One region of the Thermoanaerobacter sp. RKWS2 genome, then DNA from elsewhere that is predicted to be linked to it. Evidence: riboswitches for the same ligand, from Rfam matches in the RefSeq annotation. Region 1 holds a riboswitch; each other region holds the start of a gene.
What was found. Region 1 has a riboswitch for S-adenosylmethionine ahead of OEI98_RS11755 (homoserine dehydrogenase). Riboswitches for the same ligand answer to the same signal wherever they lie in the genome.
Positions count from the first base shown of each region.

Region 2: linked by a shared signal. The riboswitch ahead of OEI98_RS08635 (methionine ABC transporter ATP-binding protein) and the one ahead of OEI98_RS11755 (homoserine dehydrogenase) in region 1 are both predicted to bind S-adenosylmethionine.
Region 3: linked by a shared signal. The riboswitch ahead of OEI98_RS10400 (methylenetetrahydrofolate reductase) and the one ahead of OEI98_RS11755 (homoserine dehydrogenase) in region 1 are both predicted to bind S-adenosylmethionine.

Region 1 covers NZ_CP110888.1:2,232,875-2,243,309, reverse strand. Annotated here, with positions in the region: gene OEI98_RS11795 (6-phosphofructokinase) at 1-620, shown strand, start outside; gene OEI98_RS11790 (Na+/H+ antiporter NhaC family protein) at 645-2,009, opposite strand; gene OEI98_RS11785 (universal stress protein) at 2,040-2,420, opposite strand; partial or broken gene OEI98_RS11780 (sensor histidine kinase KdpD) at 2,550-3,058, opposite strand; gene rd (rubredoxin) at 3,296-3,454, opposite strand; gene OEI98_RS11770 (ISLre2 family transposase) at 3,609-5,012, opposite strand; gene thiC (phosphomethylpyrimidine synthase ThiC) at 5,140-6,438, opposite strand; TPP riboswitch at 6,484-6,591, opposite strand; gene OEI98_RS11760 (IS30 family transposase) at 6,883-7,926, opposite strand; SAM riboswitch class I at 8,135-8,245, shown strand; gene OEI98_RS11755 (homoserine dehydrogenase) at 8,313-9,596, shown strand; gene OEI98_RS11750 (homocysteine synthase) at 9,623-10,435, shown strand, end outside.
Region 2 covers NZ_CP110888.1:1,615,750-1,626,184, reverse strand. Annotated here, with positions in the region: partial or broken gene OEI98_RS08650 (Asp/Glu racemase) at 1-580, opposite strand, end outside; gene OEI98_RS08645 (MetQ/NlpA family ABC transporter substrate-binding protein) at 597-1,421, opposite strand; gene OEI98_RS08640 (methionine ABC transporter permease) at 1,449-2,102, opposite strand; gene OEI98_RS08635 (methionine ABC transporter ATP-binding protein) at 2,095-3,129, opposite strand; SAM riboswitch class I at 3,199-3,321, opposite strand; gene OEI98_RS08630 (GNAT family N-acetyltransferase) at 3,606-4,175, shown strand; gene thpR (RNA 2',3'-cyclic phosphodiesterase) at 4,191-4,739, shown strand; gene OEI98_RS15315 (NFACT RNA binding domain-containing protein) at 4,764-5,102, opposite strand; partial or broken gene OEI98_RS15080 (Rqc2 family fibronectin-binding protein) at 5,133-6,473, opposite strand; partial or broken gene OEI98_RS08610 (IS607 family transposase) at 6,715-7,309, shown strand; gene OEI98_RS08605 (IS200/IS605 family accessory protein TnpB-related protein) at 7,290-8,726, shown strand; partial or broken gene OEI98_RS08600 (Chromate resistance protein ChrB) at 8,873-9,399, shown strand; gene OEI98_RS08595 (MFS transporter) at 9,415-10,435, shown strand, end outside.
Region 3 covers NZ_CP110888.1:1,951,373-1,961,807, forward strand. Annotated here, with positions in the region: gene OEI98_RS10390 (YbaK/EbsC family protein) at 1-92, opposite strand, end outside; gene OEI98_RS10395 (homocysteine S-methyltransferase family protein) at 61-2,484, opposite strand; gene OEI98_RS10400 (methylenetetrahydrofolate reductase) at 2,498-3,409, opposite strand; SAM riboswitch class I at 3,473-3,577, opposite strand; gene glgP (alpha-glucan family phosphorylase) at 4,077-5,702, shown strand; gene OEI98_RS10410 (glucose-6-phosphate isomerase) at 5,748-7,103, opposite strand; gene OEI98_RS10415 (hypothetical protein) at 7,195-7,698, opposite strand; gene OEI98_RS10420 (nitroreductase family protein) at 7,810-8,307, shown strand; gene pepT (peptidase T) at 8,326-9,552, shown strand; gene OEI98_RS10430 (alpha/beta hydrolase family protein) at 9,568-10,347, opposite strand; gene OEI98_RS10435 (DUF1848 domain-containing protein) at 10,420-10,435, opposite strand, start outside.

The DNA.
Region 1 (10,435 bases):
GATTGCCCCATTTGAAACAACTTATTTATCTTCCTGAGATACCTTTTAATGAGGAAAGATTTTTAGAGGATGTAAATAAAGCTTATAAGGAATATGGCAATGTCTTTATAACTGTATCAGAAGGACTTATGGATGAAAAAGGGAATTACATTGGAAGAAAAGAAAATGCTTATCATAAAGATGCTTTTGGTCATCCTCAACTGGGAGGAGTAGGAGACTATATAGAAAAGCTTGTAAAAGAGAAAATATATAAACGTGTCAAAATGACCAGACTTGGTGTAACGCAAAGATGTGCAATGCACTTGGCATCTAAAGTGGATTTTGAAGAAGCTGAAATGTTGGGGAGGGAAGCAGTAAAGTATGCGTTATGTGGTGAAACCGGGAAAATGATAAGCCTTGTAAGAGAAAGAAATTACCAATACACTGTTAAAACGGATATTGTAGATGTTGATAAAGTGTGTAACAAGGAGAAAAAAGTGCCTTTAAATTGGATAAATGAAGAAGGTAATTATGTCACTGAAGAATTTTTTGATTATGCAAGACCCCTTATACAAGGAGAAGTGAAGGTCCCTATGGTAGAAGGGCTACCTTATTATACAAACTTAAAATATGCGATATAAAAGCAGGAATAAAATCCTGCTTTTTTAAAATTCTTCTATTGTAGCATTGCTATATTGTTTATTACTTTCTATAAACACGATAAGTATTGATAATATAGGGAATAATAGATTTAAATAAGCATAGGGAAGATAGTCAATGACTTTTACTCCTAAAACTGCAGAAGGAAGCATTGCTGCTAAATTCCAAGGTATTATACCGGCAAGTATCATGCCTGAATCTGCTATTGCTCTTACCATCATATCACTTTTTACGTTAAGATTTCTAAATACGTCTAACATTATGCGGGAAGGTAAAATTACAGAAAGGGCTTGATTGCAAGTTATTACTGCCATTAAAGTGCTTAATAACATTGTGACCAAATAGGCAATTTTAGGGTTTTTAATTTTTTGGGCTTTTCTAAAAACTGCTTTTATAATTCCTGTCCCTTCTAATATTCCAGAGAGAGCGGTAGCAAAGGTTACTACTCCTATCATTGGGAAGATTGAAATCATACCTCCTCCTGAAAAGATAGATTTAAATTCTGGAATATTAGATATATTTCCCAACATAATGACTTTTAAAGAATCTATAGGGTTATAACCATTTAGTAAAGAGACAAAGTAGGAGAGAAGGACAGCAATTGAAAGATTTATCTTTGTAGAAATCCTGAAAAAAGCCAACGTTATAATCATTATAGGAGCTAAAAACAAGAAAAAGTTTATTTTATAATTTTTCAAAATTATAGCTGCAAGATTGTCAAAGGTGTGCGGCGAAGAAATATTAATGTGAAGACTTAAAAGATAGTACAATAAACCAGTTAATACAAAAGTAGGAATCGCGGTTTTAAAAAGAGATTTAAGTACATTGTATTGTTCAATTTCTCCCATATCTGACAGAAGAATAACATTTCCTGCAAGGGGAGAAGTCCTATCTCCTATAAAAGAACCGGATATTACTGCACCAGCAACTATTGGAAGAGAATAGCCAAAGCCATGGGCTAGTCCCATTATTACTATTCCAATAGTACTAGCGGTTCCTACAGCTGTACCTAAAATCATTGAGATAATAGAGGTTGTGATAAAAGACACCAACAAAAAAGCTTGTGGTTTTAAAAAGTGGGAGGCGTAGTAAATAAGAGCAGGAAGGGTTCCATTCTGTTTCCACAAGGCAACGAGGGCTCCTATCAAAAGGAGTATAATCATCACATTTATACCTTTTTTAATTCCTTTAATTGACATATTGATAAGTTCTTGAGGCGAAAAACCGTTTATCAAAACAATAGCAAAGGTTATTATATAGCTTATAAAAAGCGGTATATAGGGAGGTTGGTGAAAAACTAATACCATTGTCATGGTTATGGCTAAAATTAACAAAAAAGTTATAAGTGAGATTCTAAATTTGTTTTCCATTTTTCACTGCTCCTTTTAGTAATGAAGAAGTTATTTATAAGGTATTACGTGAATTTCTATATTTTTTGCTTTTTTAATTAACTTTATAACAGTAGAACCTCTAAAAAAGGTTTGCAGTCTTGACCTTTGAGAATGCCCTATTATTATTTGTGTAATGTGCATTTGCTTTGCAAATTTTAAAAGCTCATCAGACACGCTTTTTCCTGTCAATGTGTAGACTTCTGCTCCTAATTGTTTTGCTAACATAAAATGGCTTTCTAAAACTTCTTTATCTTTTTCAGTAAGTTTAGGTGCAAGAAAATGTGTACAGTTTACATACACTACTACCCAATCACATTTGAATCTTCTTGCTCTCCTTGCACCCCTTCTTATAAGCTTTTTAGATAGTGGATTTGGTGTTATACACACCATTATTTTTTCATTTGTTTCCCATGTATCAGTTATTCCATGCTCTTTCATATATTCTTCTAATTCTATATCTACTTCTTCGGCGGTAAGTCTTAGCATTAACTCTCTTAAAGCATTTAAATTTCCCTTTCTAAAAAAGTTAGATAGACACTCATCGACTTTGCTTACTGGATAAATATCTCCTCTTTTTAATCGATTAAGCAAAGCATCAGGAGTCAAATCTACAGCAACAATTTCATCTGCGTTATCGACTATGCTGTCAGGGATTGTTTCTCTTACAGCAACACCTGTGATTTGTTGAATAACGTCATTTAAACTTTCTAAATGTTGGATGTTAAGTGTTGTAATTACATTTATTCCATGGCGCAAAATTTCTTCCACATCTTCATATCTTTTTTTGTGCTTAGAGCCAGGCGCATTCGTATGTGCCAATTCATCTATCAAAACTACTTCTGGTTTACGAGCAATTATGGCGTCGGTATCCATTTCTTCTAATATCATGCCGTGGTATTCAATTTTTTTCGCGGGATTATTTCTAAATTTCCTATTTGTGCTTCTGTCTCTTTTCTTCCATGAGTTTCCACATAACCTATTACTACATCTTGACCTCTTTTAAGACGCCTGTTGCCTTCATTGAGCATTGCATAAGTTTTTCCAACACCAGGAGCATATCCTAAGAATATTTTTAATTTTCCTCGCTGTTGCTTTTTTATAATTTCTAAAGCTTCTTCAGGAGTTAACCTCCTAAAACCTTCACTCATTAAATTTACACGCCCTCCACAGTTTGATTATATCTTTGTTTGAGCATAATGATTTCATACAACTATAATAATATGAATCTTATTAAAAATCAATAAAAAGAGAGAGCAATTGCTCCCTCACATTTTTTCAAACATATCTTTTCCTACTCCACAGTCCGGGCAGACCCAATCATCAGGCAATTCTTCAAAAGGAGTTCCTGGTTCAATTCCTTGTGATGGGTCTCCTTCTTCTGGATCATAGATGTACCCGCATACTGTGCACTGCCACTTTTCCATAAAAAATACCCCCTTGATGTTTTCCTCTATTATAGCAGAAATTAGCAAAGAAAATCAAGGGGGAATGTAAATAGATAGTGTCAAGATACTGTAGGATTTTTTTAAGACAACCCCTGAAACTTAGTTAATTTCAGCCTCCAACTTATCATGCTTTTTATATAACTTGTGCATATTTTAATGCTCTTAAAACCCTATATATTGGCGTTACTTTCCCTATATTCAAAACCGTAATATTGTTTATTTTTTCATTTGTAGACGTTTTAACTCTCCTTACTGCCTCTTTTATTTGCTTCTTCGTTAATTTGTAGCTCCCTTCATTTATATTCTTTCTCTTACCCCATTCTATTTCTCTCAAATCTCCTCCATTCTTGCTGAATACTCTTAATTTCGCCATTAACTTTAATCCTTCTCTACTCCATCCTAATGGATTCCTACTTAATCTAGAAGAAAATACATGACTTATATGCCCTTCTGCACTGCATCCTATTACATCTTTGTCTTTACTGTATATCTCTACTCCTTCCCAATTATTTAGTATGTACCTCTTGGCCTCTTTTACCTTCTCTTTTTCTCTCTCTTCCTTTGTTACCTTTATTAGTTCATTAAATACCTTCTTTAGTTCTTCTTTATCTCCTTCATTTATTGCTCTCCATATCTTATCCCTATACTTTGGCTCTTTTGATGTCGCTTTCAATACGTATTTGTTTAAATGATATCTGTCTAACACAAACCTTGATTTTACTATCCATTTTAATCCCTCTTTTATCCACGGTGCTCCATCTCCTGCTATGTATATCTTCTCTATCTTCTCTTCCTTGTAATTTTCTTCTATGTAATTTGCTACATCTATCCATATGTCTTCAGCTTTCTCTCCTACGTATGCCTTGTAATGCACATTTCTCAGTACATTTCTACCATTTTTCTCTTCTTTACCTTCATGTATGTATATCAATCGCGGTGTTTCATTGCTGCCATCTTGCAAAGGCACATGGTCTTCATCTGCTTCTATGTATAATACCCTTACTTCTTTCTTCTCTTTTATTTCTCTCTTTACCTCTACTTCTCCTATTTCCCTTATTGCGTTTAATACCGTCTGTTTACTTAACTCCTCTGGACATGCTTTTTTACTGCTTCTTTCATATGATTCTTCTATTGCGTTCTCTACTAACTTTATTTTTACACCTTTTTCTATCCTATCGTGCCGTCCTATCTCTAATGCATCATCCACCAAATATGTATATCTTCCATCCTCTCTGGATTTGTAATATGTCCTCTCATATTCTATATCCCCAAGGATTGTGGTTAATCTCTTTTTATCTTTCCTCTCTACTACCCATTTTTCTTTCCTTCTCTTATCTTCTTTTATTATCCTATCTAACTCTTCAATAATTGCTTCTATTGCCTCTCTACCTAGTTTGTCCGTGAGTTCTTTTATCCTTGCTGCAAGCTCTGTAATATTCATTCCTTTGTTTAATAAATCACTAAAAATTTCTATCACTTCTCTAGTGAAATTTAGAGCATTTTGTAGTATAATATCTTCAAAGATATGTTTGTTCACAAGAGACACCCCTTTCTGTGTTGTTTTGTTTTCCATAATCTATTTTATCACAGGGGTTGTCTCTTGTTTTTTTTACTCAAAAAATCCTACGATAATTTTACACTATGATGTAAATAAGGCAAAGGTATTAGCAAGTCATAGTTGAAGTTCCAAGGTACTCACTGACAATTTTCATAGCGCAGAATTTTCCGCACATACTGCAAGTTTTGGCTGTAGATATGTTTTTATTGACGCGATATTTAAAAGCTTTATCAGGGTCTATAGAAAGCTTTATTTGCTCATCCCAGTTTAAGGCTTTTCTAGCTCTAGCCATAGTTAAATCTTTTTCTTTAGCACCTTTTACGCCTTTTGCGATATCTGCAGCATGGGCAGCTATTTTTGCTGCAATAACGCCTTCTTTGACATCTTCTTTGTCTGGAAGTCCGAGATGTTCAGCGGGTGTAACATAGCAAAGGAAATCAGCACCAGAAGCTGCTGCAATTGCTCCTCCGATTGCTGAAGTTATGTGGTCATAACCAGGAGCTATATCAGTCACAATAGGGCCAAGCACATAAAAAGGAGCGTTGTGACAAAGTTGTTTTTGAAGTTTTACATTTGCTTCAATTTGGTCAATTGGCACATGCCCGGGTCCTTCTACCATAACTTGAACTCCTGCCTCTCGAGATTTCTTTACCAATTCGCCAAGGATTATAAGTTCTTGAATTTGTGCTGCGTCTGTAGCATCTTCAAGACAACCTGGACGCAGTCCATCTCCTAAGCTTAGAGTTATGTCATATTTTTTAGCAATATCAAGGAGTCTATCAAAATGTTTATACAAAGGATTTTCTTTGTTGTTATGGAGCATCCAAGCAATTGTAAAGGAGCCACCGCGGCTTACTATATCCATCACTCGGCCGTTGTCTTTAAGCTTTTTCAATGATTCAAATGTTAGACCACAGTGGACTGTAATAAAATCAACCCCGTCTTTTGCTTGTTCTTCTATAACTTCAAAAATAAATTCTTCAGGCATAGCTACAATGCTACCGTATTTGGATATAGATTCTACAGCTGCTTGATACATAGGGACAGTTCCTACAGGGACAGGGGAATTTTCAAGTATTTTTCTACGAGATTGGTTAATGTCGCCCCCTGTGCTTAAATCCATTACCGCATCTGCTCCAGCTTTTACAGCAACATTTAATTTTTCAATTTCTTTTTCAATTTCAGGGTATGCATCAGAGGTTCCTATATTGGCATTTACTTTTGTCGATAAACCCCTTCCTATGCCTTTGGGAATGAGGTTTTTGTGGTTGATGTTTGATGGTATTACTATTTCTCCTTTTTTAACTCCTTCTAAAATAAATTCTTCGTCTACTCCTTCATACTCTGCGACTATTTTCATCTCTTTTGTGACAATGCCTGAAAGGGCGTATTCCAATTGTGTCATAATAAAAACCTCCTTAAAAAATAAATAAACCATGGGGATTATAGCCATGGCAGATGACCACATCCCTACGCAGGTACTAACCTAACAGGTTCGATGGGTTAAAAGGCAACACCTTTTTCTCAGCCGGTTACGCCGGCACCCCATGTGGCAAATATTAAATTTTTATAATCGATAGGGTATAAATATTATACAATATTATTATACCACTAAAAAAAATCGGCGTATATTATAATTTAGAAAAAATTTAAGATATAAATTGCAATATTAAATGCAACACCTAATGAAAATCATGTAGATATAGGATTTGGAACAAATCATATATAACCTTAAGCCCATCTTAGTTAACAAATTGAGCGGAGGTCGTGATTTGTCAAGGGTTTAAGTCAGGCGAAGCCTGCCCCTTGACAAATCACGAGCGAGCTCTATACTTTATAAGGGATGGGCTTAACAGATTTTTGCCAGCTCTTCATAAAAGCATTCTTTAGGTGTTTTATAATTTAACAATTTTCGAGGAAGGTTATTAAGCCAGTTTTCTACTCTCTTTATCGTATCTATAGATAAATGTTTAATACTTTTACCTTTAGGGATGAAACGTCGTATAAGACCGTTATGTCGTTCATTTGTACCTCTTTCCCAAGATGAATATGGATGTGTATAATATACTTCTACGCCATATTCTAAAAGAGCACTTTCTAAATCACTAAACTCTGTACCATTATCAGATGTTATTGTTTTAAAGACCTTGCTTAAATTGTCACCAAACATATCTTTTAATTTTGATAGTGCATCTTTAACAGATTTACTGTCTTTTGTATCCAATAGTAATATTATTTCATGGCGAGTCTTACGCTCTATTAATGTTAAAAGCACCTTGTCATTAGACTTCTTGCCAATTAACGTATCTATTTCCCAATGCCCAAAAACTTCACGGCTTTCAACTTCTTTAGGCCTAAAATCAATACTTTTACCCATAATACGTTTATTTTTACGGTTTTGTTTCTTCCTTGGTTTTAAACGTAGTTTTAAAGGTAAATCAATGTTTTTAACTTTTAATAATCCTCTATCTATATAGTTGTACAGTGTTTTAGTACAAACAATGGTTTTATTATTCCAGCTTGGGTCTTTTTTACAATAGCCTACAACTGCATCTGGTGACCATTTTTCATTTAATATTTTATTTTCAGCATATTTCAAGAAATCTTCTGCTTTAGCTACTTTAAATTTAGCTCCGCAATTTGAACGATTTTTTTCGTAGATAGCTTGACCGGTTTCAGGAAAATAGCTTGTATAAGAAGATAAATCACTTCTAAGTTGTGTAGTAGTTCCACGTTTAATTTCACGGCTTATAGTGCTTGGAGATCGATTAAGTTTTTTAGCAATATACCGAATACTTCTTCCTTCTTTGAGTAATGCATAGATCTCTCCTCGTTCATAGCTACTTAAGTGTTTAAAAGAACGATTTTTTGTGGTATCATTATTATGAACCATAGTGAAAATCCTCCTTGTATGATGTTGAGTTGACACCTATATCATACACGATTTTCACTATGGTTTCTATTTTTTTATCTGTTGCATTTAATTATACAACTAACCAAAAAATTTAAGAAAGAGTACAAAAAAAGTTCTTGACTTTACAGTTTCAAAGTGATAACATAGATTACAACATGCAAAATTGAATATAATATTACACACAAACCTCTTATCAAGAGTGGTGGAGGGACTGGCCCGATGAAACCCGGCAACCGGCATTTATATGCGTCTGGTGCCAAATCCTGCAGGTTAGGGTGTCTAACCTGAGAGATGAGAGGAGTGGCGGATTATTAGGCCCTCTTCTCATTGAGAAGAGGGCCTAAAAATTTATTTGGAGGTGTGACATGAAAATAAAAATCGGATTATTAGGACTTGGAACAGTAGGAACAGGAGTATATAAATTGATAACTTCAAGAGGAGGTCATATAAGGGAGAGTACAGGGGTTTATCCTGAGATAAAGAAGATACTCGTGAAAAATCTCAATAAGCCAAGGAAAGTGAAGGTAGAAGGACTACTTACCCAAAATGCTGAAGAAATTTTGAAAGATAAAGAGATAAAAATAGTTATTGAAGCAATAGGAGGTATTTCTCCAGCTTACGAATATGTGAAGGAGGCTTTGGCTTCAGGGAAGCATGTAATCACTGCAAATAAAGAATTGATAGCTAAGCATGGAGAAGAATTAAATGAAATAGCAGAAAAGAATAGAGTATTTCTAAAATGTGAGGCAAGTGTAGGTGGGGCTATACCTATACTGCATCAAATTGATAGATTAAAAATTACAGATGAAATAGATTTTGTAGGCGGTATAATAAATGGCACTACTAATTATATTCTCACCAAAATGACTACTGAAGGTAGAAGTTATAAAGAAGCACTTAAAGAAGCCCAGCAATTAGGATATGCAGAAGCAAATCCCGATTATGACGTAAAAGGCTTTGATGCCCTTTATAAGCTTGCTATATTAATGAGGAAAGTGTTCAATATAAACGTGCCAGTAAATTCTATAACCAGAAAAGGAATAGACGAAATCACGACTCAAGATTTAAATTACATCAATAAGTGGGGATATAAAATAAAATTATTTGCCTGGGGCAAAAAAGTCAAAGATGGCATCTTTGCAGGAGTGGAACCAGTTTTAGTCGAAGAAAATAATATTTTGTCAAGGATAAACGACGTAAATAATGCTATCATACTTAGAGGGGATAGTTTTGGTGAATATGTTTTTGTAGGAAAAGGTGCTGGAGAACTTCCTACAGGGGATGCTGTAGTGGCAGATTTAATTGATATATTGTTAAACTATGATATCAAAGATAATAAGAGGATAAACTTTCTTCCAATTCGTCAGGGAAGTTTTACAGATACTTTTTATATAAGGCTTGAAACTCATAAAGAAAATATTTTAGGTTTGAAAAAAGTTTTAAAGTTTTTAAAAGAACAAAAAGTATCAATTGTGGAATCTTCCTATGAAAACGGCACATTTACAGCTATTGTTAAAATGAAGAAAAGTGTTGAGACATTTACAGAAAAATTAGAAAAAATAACCGAGATAAAAACTATTTTTAAAGTTTTGCAAGAGGATATAACAGAAGAAGTAAGTAAATTTGAGGATTTTGTAGAAGTGATTTAAAAAATTTTGTGAAAGGAGTTAAAAGTATGTCTAAAAAATATGGTTTTTCAACTTTGGCAATTCATGAAGGGTGGGAGCCTGACCCAACTACGGGAGCTGTAGCCCTTCCTATATATCAAACTTCTTCCTTTGCTTTTAAAAGTACACAACATGCTGCAGACCTCTTTGCCTTAAAAGAAGAAGGGTATATATATACTCGAATGATGAACCCCACAGTTGACGTTTTTGAAAAGAGAATAGCTGCATTAGAAGGTGGGGTAGGTGCCCTTGCTGTATCTTCAGGTCAAGCAGCTATAACGCTGGCAGTTACTAATATCGCAGGAGTAGGAGACGAGATTGTATCTTCTACCAATCTTTATGGAGGGACTTATAATCTTTTTGCGACTACTTTGAAAAAGTTTGGTATAAATTTTAAGTTTGTGGACCCCAGCAATCCTGAAAACTTTAAAAGTCAAATAACAGATAACACAAAAGCTTTGTACGTTGAGACTATTGGCAATCCAAAGATTGACGTGGCTGACATTGAAAAAATAGCAGAAATTGCCCACACTGCAGGAATTCCTCTCATTGTAGATAATACTTTTGCAACTCCTTACCTTGCACGGCCTATCGAGTTTGGGGCTGATATAGTGGTACATTCGGCGACTAAATTTATAGGTGGACATGGGACTTCTATAGGTGGAGTTATAGTAGATTCTGGAAAATTTAATTGGGACAATGGAAAGTTTCCAGAACTTACAGAACCAGATCCAAGTTATCATGGTATAAGGTATGTAAAAGATGTAGGCGAAGCAGCTTATATTGTAAAAGCGAGGGTGCAGCTTTTAAGGGATTTGGGT
Region 2 (10,435 bases), 620 kb from region 1:
TCTTTCAAATAAGGTAAGTGGGTGCAACCTAGTACTATACCATCTGCATTAAAATTTTTAGGTACTAAATCAGCGAGACTAAATTTCTCGATGATAACTTCTGGAATTTCAAAATTTTCAATTGCCCTTATTATAGGAAGCATAGTTATTCCGATAATTTGAACTAACGGGTTATTTTCATAAAATATCTTTTCTATGGCCTCTAAGGATTGACTATTAGCAGCCCAAATTACCAGCCGATTGTACTTTGAAGCTACACTATGGTATACTTGAAGAGGTGTTACAATATTAGTATCTGGGTATTTTTGTTTTACGAGTTCAAGGTCTATTGCAGCTGAAAGAGAATTGCAGTAAATCATTATCTTCTTTATGTTTTCTTTTTTAAAATCCCCGATGATAGAGATTACTTTTTGTGTGAGGACATCAGGTTTTAAAAATTGGAGGATGTTTTGTTCATCCGGGGTTGAAGCCGTGGAAATTCCCAATGCTTCAATCCCGTTTTTTTCACAAAATCAACTCCCATTTGAGTATCTACTGGAGTACCAGCGATAACCCCAATAATTTTATGAGATTGTGACAATAAGATCGCCTCCTGTTTAGAAAGCAGGTACTACGGCACCTTTATAATTGTCCTCGATAAATTTTTTAACTTCTGGAGAATTTAAGGCTTCGGCTAACTTCTTAAGTTCAGGCCTTGATTCATCACCTTTGCGAACTACCAGTACATTGACATAAGGGGAATTTGCTGATTCGATAAAGAGAGCATCCTTAGTGGGTACAAGTCCAGCTTCCAACGCATAGTTGGTATTTATTACTGCTGCGTCTACATCTGATAATACTCTTGGCAGAGTAGCTGCTTCCAACTCGGAAATCTTAATTTTTTTAGGATTTTCGACAATGTCATTTACTGTTGCTTTAATACCTGCATCTGGTTTTAATTTTATTATTCCAGCTGATTGCAGCAGTAGCAAAGCTCTTCCGCCATTGGTAGCATCATTTGGTATGGCAATAGTAGCACCTTCTTTTAATTCACTGAGATTTTTAATTTTTTGTGAGTATATTCCCATAGGTTCGATATGAACTTTAGCAATGTATGTTAAATTGAGATTATGTTCCTTTGAAAAGTCTTCAAGATAAGGAATATGCTGAAAGTAATTAGCATCTAATTCTTTTTCAGCAAGTTTTAGATTAGGTTGCACATAATCTGTAAACTCTACAATTTCTAAATTAATTCCCTCTTTCGCAAGTATAGGTTTTACGACGTTTAAAATTTGGGCGTGGGGCACTGGAGTAGCTCCTACTTTGATGGTTATCTTTGATGTGTCCTGTGTTTGGGATTGGGATGTTTGTTTTGCTCCACATCCTGAGATAAAAAGTGTTATAAGACTAAATAGTAAAACTACGGTTAAAATTTTTTTCACTTTAATTTCCTCCTTTTTAAATATAATTTACCGGTTCCTTGACAGATGTTTTACTAATATATCTCCTAGAAATTGAATTAGTTGTACCATAGCTACCAAAATTGCTACGGTATAAAGCATAATGTCGAGCATAAATCGCTGATATCCATATCTTACTGCTAAATCTCCTAGCCCACCACCTCCTATAACACCTGCCATTGCAGAATATCCTACTAAATTTATAGTAGTTATAGTAACCCCTGCTGCTATGGAAGGTAGAGCCTCAGGGATTAACACCTTAGTTATAATTTGAAAAGGCGAAGCTCCCATAGACTGGGCTGCTTCAATGACACCGCGGTCTACCTCTCTCAATGCTGTTTCGGTAAGCCTTCCCATAAAAGGGATAGCTGCTACAGAAAGTGGAACAATAGCAGCAGTGGTTCCTATAGCTTTTCCTACAAGCAACCGGGTGAAAGGTATAAGTACAATTAAAAGTATTACAAAGGGTACAGAACGGAAAATATTTACAATAGTACCTAGTATTTTGTTTAAAGGTTCGTTATGCAGTATCTGATCTTTGTCAGTTACCATTAACAGCACACCAAGTGGTACACCAAAAATTGTTGCTATGAGCGTTGATACCACTACCATGTATATAGTTTGCCACGTTCCGACCAGCAATAAGTTTATAGTTTCAGACATTTTCAATCACCTCCACGTCGAGTCCCAAATCTTTTAGATATTTTAAAGCAGCGTCTGTTTCACCGTTTTTGCCTCTTAGCTCAACTATAAGAGTACCGTAGGGCATACCCTGGATGTGGTCAATGTTTCCATAGAGAATATTGGTGTCAACATCAAATTTTCTTATAATGCTTGATATGACAGGTTCTGTTGTAATTTCGCCGAAAAAGGCAATTTTAATAATTTTGCCTTCCAAGTGTTCGTGGGACAAGTTTTCAATCCTATCTTTTAATTCCTTAGGTATTTCTGATAAAGTTACAGATTTTAAAAAATTTCGTGCGGTTTCTGTTTGAGGTTTTTTAAATACTTCAATAAGAGGTCCCTGTTCTACCACACGACTTTTTTCAATAACTGCTACTTTATTGCAAATTTGTTTAATGACATTCATTTCATGAGTTATGAGAACTATGGTGATTCCCAGCTCCCTATTTATATCTTTTAAAAGATTTAAAATAGAAAGAGTTGTTTCTGGATCCAGCGCTGAAGTAGGTTCGTCACAAAGAAGAACTTTCGGATCATTAGCCAGGGCTCGTGCTATGCCTACCCGCTGTTTTTGACCGCCTGAAAGCTGAGAAGGATAGTTGTCGGCCTTGTCGGAAAGCCCCACGAGCTCTAAAAGATTTTCTACTTTTTTATCGATTGTCCTTTTGTCCAGCCCGGCAATCTCCAAAGGAAAAGCCACATTGCCTCTGACAGTTCTGGATGATAACAGATTAAAATGCTGGAATATCATGCCTATTTTTTTTCGCATTTCTTTTAATTCAGAGGGAGAAAGCCGAGTCATTTCAACACCATCTATCTCAATTGAACCGGAAGTTGGCTTTTCGAGCATATTTATGCAGCGCAGGAGAGTACTCTTTCCAGCACCGCTCAGACCTATAATTCCAAAAATATCGCCTTTTTCTATGTTGAGGTTGACGTCTTCCAAAGCCCTAACATTTCCTGAAGCTGAATGATAAACTTTTGTAAGATTTCTAATATAGATCAAAGAAAAGCCTCCTTTCCCAAAATAAAAATAAAAAATCCTCTTCTGACAGTACGAAGAGGTTTTTAAATCCTCTTATCTGCCAGAACTCAACGTTCTGCAGGAATTAGCACCGTGCAGCCGCATGTTTAAAACTTTCGGCCACCGGTTGCCGGGTTTCATCGGGCCAGTCCCTCCACCTGCTCTCGATAAGAGTTTTTATTTTATTATTCACTTCAGCAATTTAATTAGATAATAACATCAACATAAACTTTTGTCAATAGGCTAAAAAGCAATTTGTCAATAGCCAGCGAAAATGTCATTGTTATCGCAATAATTAATCCAAAAGTGTCTACAATAATATACTAACACCAGTTATGCAAGCCTATGAAATGTTAAATAAACTTAGTGAAAAGCACACTGAACTTTTTAAAAAGGATCACTTTTCTTCTGATTTTTGTGCTATAATAAATTAAAAATTTCTTTGGAGGGTTTTGGTCATGTTAAAAAGTAATAGAATTGAACTTGTTCCATTTGAGAGCAAATATTTTGAAAAATTTGTAGAGTTTCGGAATAGTGATGATAGTAGAAATTTAACGATGCCGGGTATACCATATCCTGTTACAGTAGAAACTGTTGCAGAAAGGTGGAAAACAAAAAAAGATCCAAAAGAAAATGGAGAATTCGCTATAATACTTAGGAGCACAGGTGAATATATAGGAAATGTTTCATATAATAATGTCGACTGGAAAAATAGAAACTGTGAGATTGCAATAATGATTGGGGAAGAAAAACACAGAAATAAAGGCTATGGTACGGAAGCTTTAAATTTACTACTGGATTTTATTTTTAATGAATTAAATTTACATCGAGTAGAGTTAAGGGTTTATGATTTTAATGAAAGGGCAATAAAGAGTTATGAAAAATGTGGTTTTAAAAAAGAAGGGCTATTGAGAGAAGTAGTATATAAGCACGGTAAGTACATAAATGAATATGTAATGGGAATTTTAAAAGAGGAGTTTATTAATAGAAACAATTATTACCAGGAAAATAATAACAATAATAAGTGAACAAGGAGGATAATTATGAGAGCTTTTATTGGAATTGATATAGGCGAAAAAGCTATAGAGCAGATAGTGAGATTTCAGGAAACATTGAAAAATTATACTGTAAAAGGGAGATGGACTTATAAAGATAATTTCCACATCACATTAAAATTCTTAGGAGAAATAGAAGTAGAGGCTATTTCTAAAATAGAAGAAGCGGCAAAAGTTGCAGTAAAAGGCATCAGCCCTTTTTACATACGACTTTCAGAAGTAGGATTTTTTAAAGGTGATAAGGAGATGAGAGTTTTGTGGATAGGAACAGAAGAAAGTGAATTTCTAAATAAATTGCATCACAATATAGATAAAGAATTATATAAAATAGGATTTGCAAAAGATGAAAGAAAATTTACTTCCCACATTACTATTGCCAGAGACATACGTTTAAGCATTGACATAGAAGAAGTAAATAATCTTTTTGAAAAACAAGAGAAAGAGGCTATTTTAGTAGATACAATTTTTTTGTATGAGAGCGTTATACAAGAAAATAGAAGAAAATATATTCCTATATTTAGTGTGCCTTTAAAATAAGAAGTAAGATGCCTAAAAAGCATCTTACTCTGGATTTACATAAAGGGTCTTTTGGTTTGTATATATTACAAAACCTGGTTTTGCGCCAGAAGGTTTTTTTACGTATTTTTTTAAGGTATAATCAACAGGTACATTTGAAGAATTTTTCGCTTTGCTATATTTGGCGGCTAATTTTGCAGCTTCAATAAGAGTTGTTTCAGGCACAGATTTGTTATTTGTCTTTATTATGACGTGGGACCCTGGTATGTCTTTTGTGTGAAGCCATATATCGTTAGGATTTGCGAATTTTAACGTTAGATAATCGTTTTGAGTGTTGTTTTTCCCTATATATATGTCGAAACCGTCTGAAGATACTACATGCAATGGTTGAGAAAGAGTTTGCCGTGATATTTTTTTCTTTTGCTGCTTATGTATATACCCTTGTTCAGACAGTTCATTTTTTATTTCCTCTATTTCTGATGGTAATGTACAATTTTCCAAGTTCACTAGTTGACCTTCTAAATAAGTTATTTCCTCAAGAGTATCGGATATTTGTTTTTCTATTATTTTATTGGCATTTTTTAACTTGCTGTATTTTTTAAAGTATCTTTGGGCATTTTCTGAAGGGGAATATTTTTTGTCAATGGGTATTTCAATTTCTTCGCCAGTGTAATAGTTCATGGTTTTGAAGCTTTCCATTCCTTTTTTTAGAAGGTGCATATTTGCTGTTATAAGTTCGCCGTAAAGTCTAAAAGTGTCAGCATTTTTTGCTTCGTTTAATTCTTGTTGAAGTTTATCTAATTTGTTATAAAGTTTTTCTAAATTGTTGTTGATGATTTTTCTTAAATCCGAGGACCTTGCTTGCAAATTTACTATATTTGCTTTTTCACTGAAAAATTTACAAGCAGCTTGGTTCACTGTAGGGAAAAAAGTTTTTGTAATATATTGAGATAAATCAATACAAGAAAAGTCAATTACTTCATTTTCCTGAAAAGCAATGCAAGGTTTTAAATTTAAGCTTAAAACATCTTCATATATTTTTTATGTTTTGATATAGATTTTCAATTTGCTCATCTTCTATTGATTCTACAAATCTGTCAGATACATTACATCTAAAAGCAACTTCTCTTGCTAAAGTGGGGCTAAATCCTTGTAGAATATCTATTAAGGCTTTTTCAATTTTTTTGATTTGTAGTTGTTAACAGCTTCTTTAAAAGAAGGTAACGAAAGATTATTTATATTTAACTTTTCTTGCAGTGGTGGGCAGACATATTGCCTCCCAGGTAGTACTTCTCTTACTTTACTCATATCGGAATATACTCTTTTTATGCTATCTATTATCGTTTGAGTAGCTTTGTCAATTAATATGATATTGCTGTGTTTTCCCATTATTTCAATAATTAGAGTTTTAATTGTTTGATTTTCTAATTCATCTTTTGTTTCTATATCGATTTTTACTATTCTGTCAAATTCTACTTGTTTTATATCTATTATCCTGCCGCTTTGAAGAAATTTTCTCAAAAGCATGCAAAACATTGGAGGCTCAGCAGGATTTTCTTTATTTTCTTCTGTAAGATATATTCTTGGATAATTTGCATTAGCAGACAATAGCAGTTTATAGTTTTTACCTTTATTTCGTATTATAAAGATTAATTCTTCTTTTACAGGTTGATATATTTTATCAATTCTTCCACCAATAATTTCTTCTTTTAATTCTTTTGTTATTGCATGTAAAGTTATACCGTCCAAAGCCATAGTTATAACCTCCAGATTTTATTGTATATAAAAAGTATACCATGAAATCGAAGGGTTTAATAGTGAAAAATTGATTGTGTTGATTTTAGTTGTAACATTTGTTACAATAAAACAAGATGTAAAAATAGGAATTAAAGTTTAATTGCCATAAGTAGAAAATTGAAAAGCAAGAGAAAGAAAGATAGAGGAGGTCAAAACAGTTGAAATTAATAGTAAAAAATGATGTAATTTCAATTAGGTGATGACAAATGTTATTAACTATAAAAAAGTTAAAGAGCTATATGATATAAGCAGAATTACATTAATAAACTGGGAAAAAGAAGGATTAATAACCCCAGTTAGAACACCAAAAGGAAGAAGAAGGTACAAAAAAGAAGATATAGAGAAGTTATTAGGCATGCTGGAAGAAAAACCAAAACCCAAAGTAGTTTTGTATGCAAGAGTGTCCACAAAGAAACAAGAAGAATATCTTAAGAATCAAATTAGAAGGCTTGAAGAGTATGCTAATTCTCAAGGATGGCAGTATGAAGTTATATCCGAAATAGCAAGTGGAGTAAATGAAAACAGGAGAGGATTGTTAAAGCTTTTGAACAAGATAAAAAGAGGAGAGGTTGAAAAAGTTGTAATAGAATATCCTGATAGACTTGCAAGATTTGGCTTTGAATATCTCAAATTTTTCATGGAAAGCTTTGGGGTAGAACTAACAATTTTAAATGATAAAGAAAATGAAGAATACGCAAATAAAGAGTTGGCAGAAGACTTAATAGCAATAGTCCTCATTTGCAGCAAGAATTTATGGACAAAGGAGCAAAGAGCATGATAGTAATACAGGCTAAACTCATTTTTTTAAATCAACAAGACAAACAAATAGTATTAGACTTAATGAGAAGATGGTCGTCCTGCATGAGATTTGCATATAAAAGGCTTCTAGAAGGTTATGATAGAAAAACATTAAAAAGGGACCTTCCGAAAACTTTCAATTTAAACTCAAGGTATGTAGATGATGCAATAATGAAAGCAAGAAGCACATTAGAATCTGCTAGAGAATTAGGCGAAAATCCAAAGAAAGTCATTTTTGGAGGAAGAGACTTGTTTGGAAAACTTCAAAAGCGCCATATAAATGGGAAAGAATATCAAAAGCTAAAAACAAAGTGGCAAGAAAGAAGAAAAGGGAATCTCTATTCAAGAGGAGATAAAAGCAAAAAAGGAAATCTCAACACAAGAATAGAAATAAAAGAAAATGGCACTTTCTTAAGGATAAATGTAGGGGAAAGAAAATACTTATACGCCAGAATAGAAGCAGGCTACAAAAAGAATAAGAGCAGAGGAGAACTTCTACAGGAAATTGCCCAATCAAACATACCCTACTCTGTAGAATTAAAACTTAAAAACGGCAGTATATACGCCTATTTTGCTATTGAAGAAGAATATCCAAAAATAAAAATAACAAAAGGAAAAGGAGTCATAGGAATAGATTTAAATGCATATCCAGACAACATATCATGGGCAGAGACAGATGAAAAAGGTAATCTAATAAGCTATGGCAGTATACCAATGCCAGAGCTTGCAAGTGGCAGTAAGGACAAAAGAGAATATTTCAGATGGCAATATGCTCATGAGATAGTAAAAATAGCAAAAGAGAAAGGAAAAGCAATAATAATTGAAGAATTAGAAATAAAAGAAAAAGGTAAAAGAGGAGATTTTTCAGGGAGAAAATCAAGAAGGATAAGACATAACTTTAGCTACAAATCACTTCTTTCAAAAATAAAAACACTAGCAAAAAGAGAAGGGATAGAAGTAATAGAGGTAGACCCTTCTTACACATCAATAATAGGAATGTTAAAATATGCACCGCAATACATGATAACGAAAGATATAGCAGCAGCCTATGTAATAGCAAGAAGAGGGTTGGGACTGCAAGAAAAGATACCAGATAATTATATAAAGTTTCTCAACGCATTGACTGTAGATGAATTAGAAGAATTAAAAGAGCATGTAAAGAAAACAGTTAGAAACAAGCATTTAAAGAAAAAACATTTAAGAGAAATAAACAAAGTAATAAAATTTATACAAAGCCTTGAGAGTGAGTCAGGAAAGGTACTAAAACCTCTGGATGGAACAAGTTTTAGTACCTATAATTTCTGGCAAGTTCTCAAGGTAGCGGTGGTAACGCCACTCTCCCCTGAGAAAGTGCCAAGAGACTTCTCTACCCTGAAGGAATTACTAATTCAGGGCAAGTGGAGAGACCCGTAAGGCGCGAGTTCCTGCTTCTTGGGGCAGGGGCTATGGTTTTCCCAAATACCGCCTGCTGGGGCAGGGAAAGTCTGAAGGGCGGACTATAAATACCCCAGCTATCTGAACTGTCCAGTTTTGTACAGTTTGGGTAACCAGGTGGAAAGTTGAAGTGGTTACTTTTTGTGTATAAGGTCCCAAGTGATTCTTCTACAGCTAGAGTTACTATATGGAGAAGAATAAAAAAATTGGCGCTTTGTATTTACAACAGTCTGTATGTATTGTGCCTTACATGGAAAGGCTTGTAAAAGAAATAGAAAAGTTAAAGGATGAAATTAAAGGCTTTGGAGGAGATTTTAAAGCCTTTGAAGTAGTGGCCCTTGATGAAGAAATAGAGAAGGATGTGATAGAACAATTTAATCATCAAAGGAGGGAAGAATATAGTGAAATAAAGGAACAATGTGAAGAGTTTTTTAAAGAGATTGAAAAAGAGATAGCAAGAAAAAATTTTACTTTTGCAGAATTAGAGGAAAATGAAGATGAGTTGAATAAGTTATATAAGTGGTTTGAAAAAGTAGCCCAAAGAGATGTGTTTGAGTGTGAAATGAAAAAAGAGGTTAAGGAATTATTAGAAAAAGCCAGTCGAGACTTTGAATATTTTGCTTCATTGGTTTATGAAAATAATAAAGAGTGAAGGGAGGCATTTTAATTGTTAAATGTAATTATTTTGGGGTTGACAAGTCTTCTTACAGATATATCTACTGAAATGGTATATCCTTTGATTCCACTTTTTCTCACTTCTCGACTTGGGGCAAGCCCGGCAATAGTAGGGATTATTGAAGGGTTTGCGGAAAGTCTAGCTAGTATACTTAAGGTTTTTTCAGGGTACATATCTGATAAAGTAGGTAAAAGAAAACCTTTAGCTATAGCTGGATATTCTTTTTCTACTATAGGAAAAATGTTTTTGTATTTTGCTACTTCATGGGGATGGGTTTTTTGGGGTAGAACTGCTGACAGGTTTGGAAAAGGAATACGAACAGCTCCAAGAGATGCTTTGATTGCTGAAGCTGTAGATAAAGAAAACATTGGGAGAGCATATGGACTTCATAGAGCATTGGATACTTTAGGCGCAACGATTGGAATTGCTTTAGCGTATTATTTTTTGACTTCTTATAAAGGAGATTATAAAGCAGTTTTTATGTATTCTCTAATACCAGCTTTTTTAGGAGTTATTGTGCTGTTTTTTGCTAAGGAAAGCACAGTAAAACATGAACTTTCAAAAAAACTTTCATTTTCTTGGAAAAGTCTTGATAGACGTCTTCAAATGTTTTTAATAGTTATTTTAATTTTTGCCTTAGGTAATTCTTCTAATCAGTTTTTACTTTTGAGAGCAAAAAGTGTGGGCTTTAGTGATTCGGATGTTATACTTTTGTACTTGGTGTATAATATTGTTTACATGATATTTTCATATCCAATGGGAAGATTATCTGATAAGATAGGGAGAAAAAAGCTTCTCATTATGGGTTATTTCTTTTATGGAATAGTGTATTTAGGATTTGCTGTTTTTGGCTTTAAAAGTGCTATGTGGATATTATTTTCTGTTTATGGTTTGTACATCGCTTTGACTGAGGGTGTTGAAAAAGCTTTAGTAGCGGAAATTTCTCCACCTCATTTAAAAGGTACAGTTATAGGGCTTCATGCTACTTTTACAGGCATTGGCCTTTTACCGG
Region 3 (10,435 bases), 280 kb from region 1:
TCATATCCTTTCTCTTTAAAAAACTCTTTCACCGCTTCTACTGACACCTCTACACCACCTTTAAATACCACAAGTTTTACATAAAAGAGCATTTTTTAAGAAAAACTTATCAGCAATTTTAACTGCATCTTGAGCCGTTTTTCCGTAATAATCTGCTCCAATCTTATAGGCATATTCCTCAGTCAAAACAGCCCCGCCTACCATTATTTTCACATCAGTATTTGCTTTAAGCAGTTTGATAATTTTCTCCATATTAAACAAAGTTGTCGTCATCAAAGCACTTAGACCTACTAACGGTGCCCCTGTTCGCTTTACTTCCTCTAATATCACTTCTCCTTTGACATCTTTTCCTAAGTCAATTACATCATATCCATAGTTTTCAAGCAAAACTTTTACTATATTTTTTCCTATATCATGTACATCTCCTTCAACTGTAGCAAGTATTATTTTGCCTTTAGATACTGAACCTTTTGGAAGCTTTTCTTTTATTATCTTAAAAGCGCTTTGCACCACTTCTGCAGAGCTCAAAAGTTGTGGCAAGAAATATATGCCTTTTTCATATCTATCTCCCACTTCTTTTAAGGCAGGAATTATTATGTTATCAACTATAGAAAGAGGCTGAACTTCCTCCTCTAAAATATTTTTTACTATATCTTCTACTCCTGACTTTTTGCCTTCTAAAATCTGGATATAGAGTTTTGATTTTAAATCTTCTTCTTGAATTTTTTGTTGTTCTTTCTCTTTGATCTCCTCTTTTTGCTTTTTCCCATATATATTCAGATAATTCACACTGCCTTTATCTTTATTTAGTAAAACCATTGATGCCCTCAAAGTGTCCATCATGGCTTCATCGCAGGGATTTATAATAGCAGTAGTAAGCCCATAAGATGCTGCCATTGCTAAAAAAGTAGAGTTTATCAACCTTCTTTCAGGTAAACCAAAGGAAACATTGCTAAGTCCCACAACAGTATTTGCTCCTAACTCTTCTTTAGCCAATTTTATCGCTTCTAAAGTCTCAATTGCGGCCTCCTGCTCAGAAGAAACCGTCAGCACAATACAATCTATCAATATGTCCTCTTTAGGTATGCCATACTCTTCCGCTTTTTTTATAATTTTTTTCGCATTTTCAATTCTTTCATGCCTATCTTTGGGAAGCCCTTTATCTCCTACAGTAAGTCCTACAACACAAGCTCCGTATTTTTTGACAATAGGAAGCACTTCTTTTAAACTTTCCTCTTTTGCACTTACAGAGTTGATTATGGGTCTACCTCTTAAAATTCTTATAGCTTTTTCTACAGCTTTAATATTAGTGCTATCTATTTGAAGAGGAATGTCTACCACATTTTGTATTTCAGAAACTACTTTAGGAAGTAATTCTTCTTCGTTTACCCCAGGAACTCCCACATTTACATCCAATATTTCCGCTCCGCATTTTTGCTGTTTTATAGCTTCCTCTACTGCTAAACTCACATTTCCCGCCAAAAAAGCCTCACTTAACTTCTTTTTTCCAGTAGGATTTATACGTTCCCCTATAACCCTTAAAAGATAATTTTCACCTATGAAAACTGTTTTTGTATTGGAAGCTACAGCTGTAAATTTGTTGACTTTGACTTTTGGCTTTAAATCTTTTACAGCTTTTTTAACAAGTTTTATATAGTGAGGAGTAGTACCGCAGCACCCTCCCACTATAGAAGCGCCTTTTTCAACAAGTAAAGGAAAGAAACTAGCAAATTCTTCTGGTTTTAAGTCGTAAACTGTTTTGCCGTCGCGAATGACAGGCATACCTGCATTAGGTTGTGCAATAATAGGTATGCGAGAAACTTGAGACATTTTTTCCACTACACTTACCATTTTATCGGGGCCTGTCGAGCAGTTAACGCCAATGGCATCTAATCCTAACCCTTGTAAACTAACTACTACAGTTATAGGGTCTGACCCCATGAGAGTCCTTCCATCTTCTTGAAAAGTCATTGTACATATAACTTTCATGTTTGAATTCTCTTTAGCAGCAAGAATGGCAGCTTTTGCCTCCAGCATATCTGACATTGTTTCAATTAAAACAATATCTGCTCCCGCTCTTTCTGCAGCTATAACTACTTCTTTAAAAACATCATAAGCTTCGTCAAAAGTCATGTCTCCATAAGGGGTCAAAAGTTCTCCAATAGGTCCTATAGAAAGTGCCACAGGTTTATCTTTGGAAGCTTCTTTGGCAATTTTGACAGCCTGAGTGACAATATTGAAAACCTCATTTTCCAGTCCATATTTTGCTAATTTTATCCTGTTAGCGCCAAAGGTATTTGTCTCAATCACATCCGCTCCTGCTTCTATATAGGACCTGTGGATATCAAATACTACTTCTGGATGGGTTATATTCATATATTCGGGACACTCTCCAGTTTTTAAACCCCTCTCTTGAAGTTGTGTCCCCATTGCTCCATCAAAAACAATCACTCTATTTGAAAGTTCTTTAAAAATGTCTAACATTTTTAACCTCCATTTAATTCATCTGTACGTTATTTTCTGCAAAATCACAGACTAAATCATCGACTCTTGAAATTATTTCTAACACAACATTTGTACTCCCTAAAGGCATAATGTGAATTCCTGCAACTTCACTGCGTATCCGCTTTATAAACTCTACAGCTATGTTTATTCCCTCTTCTCTTCCTCCATCCTTTAGCCTTTCTAAAACTTTTTCTGGAATATCTATACCTGGCACTTTTTCATTTAAATTGACTGCCATTTTATAGCTTTTAAGAGGTAATATGCCTATCAAAAGTGGTACATTGAAATTTTTAATCTTTTCAATAAACTTAAATAAAATTTCCTCATCATAAACCGGTTGTGTTTGAATAAATTCTGCCCCTGCCTCTATCTTAACTTTAAGCTTCTCTAGTGCTTCATCCCTTAAATCATTTGGATTTGCAGTCGTACCGGCGCAAAATTCTGTTGGGGAATCTAATTTATTTCCATTGTAATCATAACCTCTATTAAAAGCACTGATAATCTTTAAAAGCCCAACAGAATCTACATCATATACCCCTTTAGCCTGAGGAGTATCTCCACGGGAAGGTTCATCTCCTGTCAAGGCTAGTATGTTTCTCACACCTAACGCATAAGCTCCTAAGAGCTCTGACTGAAGGCCTATCAGATTTCTGTCTCTACAGGTCAAATGAAAAATAGCTTCAATGTTTAAGTGGTCTTGTAAAAGGTGAGCGACTGCTATAGGACTCATCCGCATATTCGCCATAGGACAGTCCGTTATATTTAAGGCATCTACAATGCCTTTTAATTTTCTCGCTTCTTCAATAGTTTTCGTTATATCTACCCCTTTTGGCGTAGAAATTTCTGCTGTCACAACAAACTTCCTTTTCTTAAGTTTAGTACACAAATTTTCATTTTTCAACATCTACATCGCCTCCATTTTTAAAAATAAAAAAGTCTCTTCGCCAAAAGAAGAGACACCAAAACTCTCTCATCTTTCAGCGAAACGCTGCTGGAATTGGCACCAAGACGCATATAAAATGCCGGTTGCCGGGTTTCATCGGGCCAGTCCCTCCACCACTCTCGATAAGAGATTTTAAAGTATTAAATTGTTAAACTATTTAAGCTATATGATACTATGGATTAACTCCTATGTCAATAGAAATTTTTTTGTCCCTCTCTAAAGATTTTGCAGGCTTTTAACTTTTTTAAAATAAATCTGTAAATTTTTTATGTTATTTGCTATACTATAATTGTAAAGAATATAAATTTTCGAGAAAGGAATGTTTTGAATGTTCTCATCTCTTATTTTTGGTATCCTTTCTATTGGATCAATTATACTTTACGGTTTAATCTGGTGGAAAATTTTTGATAAAACTGGTTATGGAGGAGCATATGGTCTTTTGATGTTTATACCTATTGTGAATTTTATAATGCTTTTAGTATTAGCATTCACTGAGTGGCCCGTACATAGATATAAAAATTATCGAGCAATAACACTGTTTTTATTTTTAATACTTGTGCAAACACTTGCATAATGATTTTTTTAATATTATAATATACTTAACACTTGGAAAATGAGGAGGTTTAATATGGGTAATGAAAAATTACCAAGAGTAGCCTATTTCTGCATGGAATATGGCTTACAGTCAGATTTCAAACTATATGCAGGTGGCTTAGGCATTTTAGCAGGAGACCATCTAAAAGCTGCAAAAGAGTTAGGTATGCCTTTAGTAGGAATAGGCATACTGTGGAAACAAGGTTATACAGAACAACATATCGGTGAAGACGGATACCCCTATGATGCCTATCGCAATTACACACGTAAGTACGACTTTTTAAAGGACACTGGAGTAAAGGTAAAAGTAAAAATAAGAAATAGAAATGTGTATTGCAAAGTATGGTTGATAGACAACTTTGACAATGCTCCTCTGTATTTGCTTGACACAGATATACCAGAAAATGGGGACAGATGGATAACAGGTCAACTTTATGGATGGTTTGGTGAAGAAAGAGTTGCACAGGAAATAGTATTAGGCATTGGCGGAGTAAGAGCTTTAAGAGCTTTGGGAATTGATGTTGATGTTTATCATTTTAACGAAGGGCATGCAGTATTAGCAGCCATTGAGCTTATAAGAGAGAAAATGGAAAATCAAAATATGAGTTTTGAAGAGGCGTGGAAAGCCACAAGGGAAGAAGTAGTATTTACAACCCATACCCCTGTTAAAGAAGGAAACGAATCTCACGATTTAGAACTTCTCATGTACATGGGTGCAAACAATGGCCTTTCAATTGAGCAAATGGCTCAAATTGGTGGTGTTCCTTTTAATATGACAGTCGCAGGTTTGAGACTTTCTCGTATTGCAAACGGTGTCTCAAAACTTCACGGTCAAACTGCAAACAAAATGTGGCAACATGTTGACAACAAGGCTCCTATAATTTCAATAACAAACGGAATTGACAGAAACACTTGGGTAGATAAAAGGATAATAGAAGCCTACAACAAAGGTGAAGGACTTTTAGAAACTCATAATATTTTAAAACAAGAATTAATTGATTTTGTATATCAAAGGACAGGAGTTAAATTAGACGCTGACAAGCTTTTGATAGGTTTTTCAAGGAGAGCTGCTCCTTACAAAAGAAGCGACCTTATATTTACAAATGACGAAGTCATAGGTGATTATCTAAGGTCTAAAAAAATTCAAATGGTGTTTTCAGGAAAAGGTCATCCATTAGATGACGTGGGTAAAAAAATTGTCGCAAAATTAATAGAGATGACAAAGAAATATCCTGAAAGCGTAGTATTCTTAGAAGATTACGATATGACAATAGGAAAAATGCTTACTCGAGGCACTGATGTGTGGTTAAACAATCCAAGAAGACCATTAGAGGCCAGTGGTACCTCCGGCATGAAAGCCGCCATGAACGGAGTGTTAAATTTAAGTATTTTAGATGGATGGTGGGCAGAAGCTTGTATAGACGGAGTAAATGGCTGGCAATTTGGGGATGGTTTTGAGTCTGACAATATAGAAGAATTAGACAAACACGACCTTGAAGCACTCTATGACGTCCTTTTAAATAAAGTAGTTCCAACCTACTACAATGATAAAGCGAAATGGGAAAACATGATGAGAGAAAGTATAAGGACGACTTATGAAGCTTTCTCAGCTAATAGAATGTTAAAAGAATACTACGATTTAATGTACACAAAAAAATAAGTCAACCCCTATTTAAAAAGGCCGCGCAATTGTCCGGCCTTTAATTTATTTTCCCAATCTTTTTTCTAACAATTCTTTTTCTTTTTCATATCCTGGTTTTCCTAAAAGTGCAAACATGTTTTTCTTGTAAGCCTCTACTCCTGGTTGGTCAAATGGATTAACCCCATTTATATATCCGCTTATAGCACAAGCCATTTCAAAGAAGTAGACCAGATTGCCAAAATAGTAAGCTGATATTTCAGGGATATTTACTACAAGGTTAGGAACATTCCCATCTGTATGAGCCAATAATGTACCTTCAAAAGCCTTTTTATTGACAAAATCTATAGTTTTTCCTGCTAAAAAGTTAAGCCCATCTATATTGTCCTTGTCTTCATTTATAACTATATCTTTAACAGGTTTTTCAACATTTAAAACTGTTTCAAAAATATTTCTGCTTCCCTCTTGTATAAACTGCCCCATTGAGTGTAAATCTGTCGTAAAATCTACTGAAGCAGGATAAATTCCCTTATTGTCTTTACCTTCACTTTCTCCAAAAAGCTGTTTCCACCATTCAGAGAAATAGTGAAGCTTTGGCTCATAATTTACAAGTATTTCTATAGCTTTGCCTTTTCTGTACAAAATATTTCTCAAAATTGCATACTGCATGCTGATATTTTCATTAAGGTTATCTTTGGTATAGACTGTTGAAGCATCAAAAGCTCCCTGCATCATATCGTCTATGCTAATGCCTGCTACTGCTATTGGTAGAAGGCCTACAGCTGTCAAAACTGAGTATCTTCCTCCAACATCGTCAGGAATCACAAATGTTTCATATCCTTCTTCATCAGCTAATTTTTTTAAAGCTCCTTTCGCTCTATCTGTTGTCACATATATTCTCGATTTAGCCCCTTCTTTTCCATATTTTCTCTCAAGAAAATCTCTAAAAACTCTAAAAGCTATTGCCGGTTCTGTGGTAGTACCAGATTTAGAAATCACATTTATTGATACATCTTTGTCCTCTATAAGTTCAAATAAATCACTTAAATATGTAGAGCTTATGCTGTTTCCAGCAAAATAAATCTCCGGCATATTCCTCTTGCCTTTTGGCAACAAATTATAGAAGGAATGAGAAAGCATTTCAATTGCCGCTCTTGCCCCTAAATAAGACCCACCTATACCTATTACTACAAGCACATCAGAATCTGATTGAATCTTCTCTGCTGCTTTTTTAATGCGTTCAAACTCTGCCTTATCATAGTTTTTGGGAAGACTCACCCATCCTAAAAAGTCATTTCCTTGAGCATTTTTACTAAGCACCATATCAAGAGATAATTTTGCATGCTTTTCCATATATTCAATTTCTTTTTGACTTACAAATTGTAGAGCTTTTGAATAATCAAAACCTATCAATTTCTTCATATGTAAACCTCCATTCCTTATTTACATACTTATTTTATACCATAAATCTATGTTGTTCAAGTTTTTCAAAAGTATGTATAAGTTTACTTAATTAATTTCCACTGCCGGATCCACCTTGTCCTCCTCTATGATTTACCTTATATATGTAGTAAGCTGTAGCAAATAAAAGTCCTGCCACAATAGGCTCAACATCTACATAGGTTCCTTCTACATCAAAGCCTATTACATCTCCTCCCATTCTCCCCGATATCTTTTCATTGTCAAAGGCCAATTTCACATCAAAACCTATGATCTCTCCACCACATCTTCCCAATATCTCATTGCCACTTATCCTCAAATTAAGGTCATTTCCATCAATAGCTCCTCCTAATCTCACAGATACAAAGTCTTTCCCAATAGTCCCAGAAATACTCCTTCCTATAATAACACCCCCTATCCTCCCTTCAATTGTCCCTATCTCAAAAGAATATTTTATATCAAGGTCTGCTCCCAAAAGTGTTCCTCCAATTCGACCAGCTATTCTCCCATTATCTATACTAGCATGAACATCATAACCGGATATAAAGCCTCCAATTCTTCCTTCAACCTTGCCCATACTTTTACCCTCCTTTTATTCAGCTTTATTTTTACATACCCATAAATTTTTGTCAATCTTTTTGGAATTTTTACTTTATGGGATATAATATAAAGAGGAGGTGCAAAAGTTATGGAGGCATTAGAGGCTTTAAAAAAGAGAAGAAGTATAAGGAAATACATAGATAAACCTATTCCAAAAGAAATATTAGAAGACATAATAGACTGCGCAAGGCTTGCTCCCAGTGGAAATAACGCACAGCCTTGGCATTTCGTCGTTATAACAGACAAAGAAAGACTTAAATTCATAGCAGAAAAAGCTACATATGGGAAATTTATTAAAGATGCAGGAGCTTGTGTCATCGTCTACTGCGATAAAAATAACAGACATCACTTAGAAGATGGTTCAGCAGCAACAGAAAATATATTACTCGCAGCTACTGCCTACGGCATAGGTTCCTGTTGGGTAGCTGGGTATAACAGAACCTATGAAAAAGAAATAAACGAATACCTCAACATTCCTGACAACTTAAGAATGATTTCTATTATATCATTAGGATATCCCGCAGAAGAGCCACAACCAAAATATAAAAAAGCTTTATCTGAAGTTTTACATTGGGAAAAATTTTAAATGAAAGAGGGTTATAATATGTCAAAAGTAGTGGAGAGATTTTTAAAATATGTAAAATATCATACAACATCGGATGAAAACTCAACAACTTATCCCAGCACTGAGGGACAAGTAATATTTGCAAAAGAATTAGCAAATGAGCTTGAAGAAATAGGCCTTAAAGAGGTAAATGTAGATGAAAACGGTTATGTTACGGCTTTACTTCCTTCAAATACTGACAAAAAACTCCCTACAATAGGATTTATAGCTCATATGGACACAAGTCCTGACATGTGCGGCAAAGACGTAAAGCCTCAGATAATAGAAAATTATGATGGCAAAGATATAATCTTAAACAAAGAAAAAAACATAGTATTATCTCCTACTGAATTTCCAGAGCTTAAAAATTACATAGGAAAAACTTTAATCACCACAGACGGAACAACTCTTTTGGGAGCTGATGATAAAGCAGGAATTGCAGAAATAATAACAGCTATGGAATATTTAATAAATCATCCTGAAATAAAGCATGGCAATATAAAAGTAGCCTTCACACCTGATGAAGAAATTGGTAGGGGTGTAGACAAATTTGATGTAAAAAAATTTAATTGTGATTTTGCTTATACTGTAGATGGCGGTGGAATTGGAGAAATAGAATACGAAAATTTCAATGCTGCCAGTGCTAAAATCAAAATTAATGGCAGAAATGTGCATCCTGGAACAGCAAAAGGCAAGATGAAAAACTCCATTTTGATTGGAATAGAACTCCAAAATATGTTACCTGAACATGAAACTCCTGCCCATACTGAAGGATATGAAGGTTTTTATCATTTGAACAATTTTGAAGGCAATGTAGAACAAACTAAAATGTATTATATTATCAGAGATTTTAATAAACAAACTTTTTTAGATAAAAAAGAATACCTAAAAAGCATTGTAGAAACATTAAATAAAAAATATGGTGAAGGCACACTAGAGCTTGAACTTAAAGACCAGTATTACAATATGAGAGAAATAATTGAAAAGCATATGCACATAGTCGATACAGCATTAGAAGCAATGAAATTAGTAGGAGTGGAACCTAAAATAGTGCCTATAAGAGGAGGCACTGATGGAGCAAGATTAAGCTATATGGGGCTTCCAACACCTAATTTATTCACAGGAGGGCATAATTTTCACGGTAAATATGAATTTATACCGACATATGCAATGGAAAAAGCAGTCGAAGTAATAATAAAAATAATTGAGCTTTACGCAGAAAAATAAGGGATAGCGATGGAGCTATCCCTTTAACAATTCCTTTTTGAAAAACTCTACTGACTCCTTAATCGCCTTTTTCTCCCATTCTAAACTCTTAAAAGTATGGTCTGCATTTTCGATTGTCACTCTTGTAGCGTTATCCCCATAAACCTCTTTTAAGATTCTATCAGAAACTTTATATTCAACCGCTTCATCATTTGTCCCATGAACTATAAGCACTTTTTTATCGTATCCTTTTGACAGCTCAAATATATTTAATTTTGAAATATCCTCAACAAAATCTTTACTCAGTTTATGTCCTCCTATGTCTACAAAGCCCAATTGTTCCATAATAGCTCCGTATTGCTTTACACTTTCGTTCATTATAAGCTCAGGCATATTAAAAGCTGGAGCCCATAGCACCAACGCCTTTATTTCATCTTTATATTCCCTTGCTACAATCCCTGCAATAGCTCCTCCCATACTCAAACCAAGTAGTCCTATTCTCTCAGGGTCAGTCGTAGGTTGCTCTTTCACAAACTTTAAAATTTGTCTTGCATCTTCCAATTCACTGCTAAATGTCATTTCACTAAAGTCCCCATCACTTTCTCCAGAACCATAAAAGTCAAACCTTACACTCCCAATACCTACTTTTTCTAAAGCTCTTGACATCTTCACAAAAATAAAGTGAGACTCTACTTTATTGCCTGTAAAACCGTGAAACATTATTACCATAGGCACTTTACCCTTAACATCATCAGGTAAATGCATCATTCCTCTTAAAGTTTTGCCGTTATATGTAATTTCAACAGCCTTTTGCATAATAACACCTCCAAATATTTCATAATTCAATTATACTACAGTCAAGAAAACTTTTCCACATAGACAGATTTTTTATCTATCAAAAATT